DNA from 2 places in the Burkholderia pseudomultivorans genome. Region 2 is predicted to be linked to the other one. Evidence: predicted binding sites of a transcription regulator. Region 2 holds the regulator's gene; the other holds the start of a gene.

Region 1 (2,464 bases), 2.3 Mb from region 2:
GCGGTCGTCAGCGCAATCAACCGTTCGGCGTGGCACTGCGCCGACCGCCGCGCGGCGGCCTGAGCGCGCCGCAGCGATTCAGGGCCGGTTCGCGTCGATCGCGAACGGCCTCCGGGACACCCGGTCAGCGAGCGGAGCGCGACCGTCCGTGCGCCGCGCGATCCGCGCCGCACGGGCCAGCAAAAAGCGGCCTACGAGGCCGCTTCTGTCGGGACGATAAAAGGAGCGCCACGCGCGCTCAGGTCTCGGTCGCGCACCGCGTCGCCTGCCAGGCCAGCAGGCGCCAGCGACCTTTCTCGTGGGTCTGCACGGCGGTATAGGCAATCGGGAACACGAGGCCGCCGTTGTTCGTTTCCATCTCGATCAGCGCGCGCCCCGTGACGACGCAGGTGTCGTCGCCGACCGGCAGCACGTCCTGCGACTGGATCTCGATCTGGCGATAGCGGCGGCGGCCGGCAGCGATGGCGTCGATGAACTGCTGCTTGGTTTCCCGCTTGCCGTTGGTGTGCACGTAGAACACCTTGTCCGACAGCAGCGCGTCGAGCGCCTCGCCGTCGCCGTCCACCATCGCCCGGAACCGATCGCGCTCGAGCGCGCGGATCGCATCGACCACCTTCGTCATCGCCTGACTCCTCGGCAACGCGCACGCCGTGCGTGGGCGTGCGGGGATCAGAAGTTGTACTGCACGTAGAACTGGTGGAAATTTACCCCAGGATTCGGCTCTTTGATACCCGCGTTAGACACATGTTGAAAACGGTAGCCGACCTGATACTGTTGCCGGTCTCCGAACTGTGCGCCGACGCCGGCGACCGGTGCGAACTGGAACGCGGTCGACAGCGAGAAATTGTCCGAGATCGTCGGATGCGTCAACAGCCGGACGCCGCCGCCCGCCTCGATGAACGGCCGGATCTGCCCGGCACTCTTGATGAAGCGGAACATCGGCGTCACGCCGAATTCGCCGATGCTGCTGTGGACGTTGCCGCCGGTGTGCCAGTAGCCGGCGTGCCCTTCCACCACGAACGAGAAGTGCCAGCCGCCGATCTCCCACCAGTTCCAGCCCGGGTCCCACACGACGCCGAGTTCGCCCATGTCGATCCCGCGGCGATCGGAAAAGCCGCCGCCCGCCTGGATGCCCCACCGGTCTGCGAACGCTGCCCCCGATCCGCCCAGCAGGGACGCCGCCAGCATCGCGTGCAGCACAAGCCGGCTACGCGACCGGCGGTTCTTCTTGTTGTTCATCTGACACTCCAACTTTGTGGGTTGAATGGAGCCTGGCGCAGCGGCCCGGCTCGAGCGAACTGAATGGTATGGTAAAGGACTTTTCGGATCGGCATCACGAAGCGAAATTGTTTGCTTCCAAATCTACAAAAATCGAAAGCGTCTGCTGATTTCCATCCAAAACAACGGCTTACGGAACTCCGCTCACCCAGCCCCTGTCTCAGAACTGGCTATCGGATAACCGGAATCGATAGAAAAACTGGGAACTCCAATGCCCGCGCGCGCTCTAAGGAATTAGCACTCGGCTTGCGGGAGTGCTAAGATTGGCCTCGGAATCTCGATCCGAGTCCGGGGTTCATCCCTGATTCCAAAGGAGTTTTTTAGTGAGCAACGCCCTGACCCTTCCGAACACCCTGAGCCCGGCGCCGGCCAAGGCCGAATCGGCAGGCTCGCTGGCGCTCGCAACTCAAGCGATGTTGCCGGGCCAGCTTGGCAACCTCGACGCGTATATCCAGGCCGTCAACCGCATTCCGCTGCTGACCGCCGAAGAGGAACGCCAGTACGCGACCCAATTCCGCGAAGACAACAACCTCGACGCTGCGCGCCGCCTCGTGCTGTCGCACCTGCGGCTCGTCGTGTCGATCGCGCGCAACTATCTCGGCTACGGCCTGCCGCACGGCGACCTGATCCAGGAAGGCAACATCGGCCTGATGAAGGCCGTGAAGCGCTTCGACCCGGCGCAGAACGTGCGCCTCGTGTCGTACGCGATCCACTGGATCAAGGCGGAGATTCACGAATACATCCTGCGTAACTGGCGCACGGTGAAGGTCGCGACGACCAAGGCGCAGCGCAAGCTGTTCTTCAACCTGCGCAGCCACAAGAAGGGCGTGCAGGCGATGACGCCCGAGGAAATCGACGGTCTCGCGAAGGAACTCAACGTCAAGCGCGAAGAAGTGACCGAGATGGAAACGCGGCTGTCGGGCGGCGACATCGCGCTCGAAGGGCAGGTCGAGGACGGCGAGGAGTCGTACGCGCCGATCGCCTATCTGGCCGACTCGCACAACGAGCCGACCGCCGTGCTCGCCGCGCGTCAGCGCGACATGCTGCAGACCGACGGCATCGCGCAGGCGCTCGACGCGCTCGACGCGCGCAGCCGCCGCATCATCGAGGCGCGCTGGCTGCACGTCGACGACGACGGCTCGGGCGGCTCGACGCTGCACGATCTCGCCGCGGAATTCGGCGTGTC
Region 2 (2,464 bases):
CTTCGGCACGCCGTGGAAGCTCAGCACGAGCTTGTCGCCGGCCGCGAAATCGGGCCGGCCGTGCTGCGCCCAGTACTGGCGCACCTGCTCGGCGAGCGCGTGGATATAGGCCGGATGGTCGGCGTAGTGGCGCACCGTGCGCACTTCCGGCTGGTTGCGCATGCGCGCGAGCGCGGCGAACGCGGCGTCGAACGCCGTCGCCGTGGTCGAGGCCGAGTATTGCGGGTACATCGGCATCAGCAGCACGCGCTCCACGCCCGCGCGCTTGAACTGCGCAAGCGCCTGCGCAATGCTCGGGCTGCCGTAGCGCATCGCATGATCGACCAGCACGTGGTAATCGTTCGACGCGAGCAGATGCCGCACGCCGTCGGTCTGGCGCTCGGTGTACACGCGCAGCGGCGAGCCCTCGGGCATCCACACGGCCGCGTATTTCTTCGCGGACGCGCGGCCGCGCAGCGGCAGGATCAGCGTGCGCAGCAGCACCTGCCAGACGGCCTGCGGAATTTCGACGACGCGGGGATCGGACAGGAATTCGGCCAGATAGCGCCGCACCGCACGCGGCGTGGGCGCGTCGGGCGTGCCGAGGTTGATCAGCAGCACGCCGATGCGGTGGGCGGCCGCGACGCTCGAAGGCGGCTCAAGATCGAAACGCATGGGCAAGAACGTGCTCGGGGCACGAAACCGGACGGCTTTCAATTATAGCGGCACGCTTCGCGCCGGTCGGCCGGCCGTTCGGCCGAGTGGCGGCGCGCACGGCGTCGCGGCACGATGGCGGCACGAGGGTGGAGTCGGCCGCGGCGGCGGCTATGGCTATTGCTGGCTCAGCGTCAGCGACAGCAGGCGCGCGGTGATGTCGACGATCGGGATCACGCGGTTGTACGCCATGCGGGTCGGGCCGATCACGCCGAGCGTGCCGACGATCTTCCCGTTCACCTCGTAAGGCGCGGTGACGACGCTCATCTCCTCGATCGGCACGAGCGTCGATTCGCCGCCGATGAAGATCTGCACGCCCTGGGCGTGGCTCGACACGTCGAGCAGTTGCAGGAGGCCCGTCTTTTGGTCGAACACGTCGAACAGCTTGCGCAGCCGCGCCATGTCGGACGAAAGGTCCGCCACTTCGAGCAGGTTGCGCTCGCCGGAAATGAGCACGGTGTCCTCGGTGTCGGGCACCTCGGTGCTGGCCGTCACGGCCGCGTGCATCAGCGCGGTCATGTCGCCGCGCAGCTGGTCGATCTCGTCGCGCAGGCGGCGGCGCACCTCGTCGAACGACAGGCCGGCGAAATGCGCGTTGATGTAGTTGGACGCCTCGGTGAGCTGCGACGGCGAGTAGTCGCGCGGCGTCGCCAGCATCCGGTTCTGCACGTCGCCCTCGGGCGTGACGATGATCAGCAGAATGCGCTTGTCCGACAGACGCATGAACTCGATCTGCTTGAACACGTGGCTGCGGCGCGGCGTCAGCACGACGCCGGCGAACTGCGACAGGTTCGACAGCACGCTTGCCGCGGCCGCGACCACCTTCTGCTGCGGCTCGCCGGCCTGCAGCAGCGTCTGCACCTGCCGCGCGACCGCGTCGGCGTCGCCTTCGACCGTCAGCATCGTGTCGACGAACAGGCGGTAGCCGCGCGGCGTCGGCACGCGGCCGGCCGACGTGTGCGGGCTCGACACGAGGCCGAGCTCCTCCAGGTCGGACATCACGTTGCGGATCGTCGCCGGGCTCAGCTCGAGCCCGGAGTAACGGGACAACGTGCGCGATCCGACCGGCTGACCGTCGGCGATATACCGTTCGATCAGGGTTTTCAGGAGGGTTCGTGCGCGAGGATCTAGCATGGTGGAAAATTTTAGCGCAACCGCGCGACCGCGGCGAGTGGCCGCGGCGAGTGGCCGCGGCCACTGCCGCGCGGTCCGGCCCGATCCGGCCCCGTCGGGGCAGGACCGGTTCTTTTCGTCAACGAGCTATGGTGTAATGCCGGCATGAAAACCGGTAATCAGTTCAACACCGTCGCGCTCGTCGGCCGCAGCAACACGCCCGGCATCGCCGAGCCGCTCGCCACCCTGGCCGCGTGCGTCGCGAAGCTGGGCTTCGAGGTCGTCTTCGAGGCCGACACCGCGCGCGAGATCGGCATCGCCGGCTACCCGGCGCTCACGCCGGCCGAGATCGGCGCGCGCGCCGACGTGGCGGTCGTGCTGGGCGGCGACGGCACGATGCTCGGCATCGGCCGCCAGCTCGCGCCGTACCGGACGCCGCTGATCGGCATCAACCACGGGCGGCTGGGCTTCATCACCGACATCGCGGCGGCCGACATGCAGGCGCTCGTGCCGGTGATGCTGTCGGGCAAGTTCGAGCGCGAGGAGCGCTCGCTGCTCGAGGCGCGGATCGTGCGCGACGGCGAACCGATCTACCACGCGCTGGCGTTCAACGACGTCGTCGTGAACCGCAGCGGCTTCTCCGGGATGGTCGAGCTGC

Evidence for each region. The regulator HrcA, encoded in region 2, represses chaperone genes, less so after heat shock. The targets are predictions, from matches to a motif close to TTAGCACTCNNNNNNNNNGAGTGCTAA.
Region 1: a site for HrcA is predicted at 1,513-1,539, ahead of rpoH (RNA polymerase sigma factor RpoH). Genes of this name have one in related genera too.

Annotation. Positions count from the first base shown of each region.
Region 1 is NZ_CP013378.1:4,450,591-4,453,054, forward strand. Features, by position in the region: gene leuA (2-isopropylmalate synthase) at 1-63, shown strand, start outside; gene WS57_RS32885 (nuclear transport factor 2 family protein) at 239-622, opposite strand; gene WS57_RS32890 (acyloxyacyl hydrolase) at 670-1,239, opposite strand; gene rpoH (RNA polymerase sigma factor RpoH) at 1,602-2,464, shown strand, end outside.
Region 2 is NZ_CP013378.1:1,917,979-1,920,442, reverse strand. Features, by position in the region: gene hemH (ferrochelatase) at 1-654, opposite strand, end outside; gene hrcA (heat-inducible transcriptional repressor HrcA) at 811-1,827, opposite strand; gene WS57_RS21185 (NAD kinase) at 1,972-2,464, shown strand, end outside.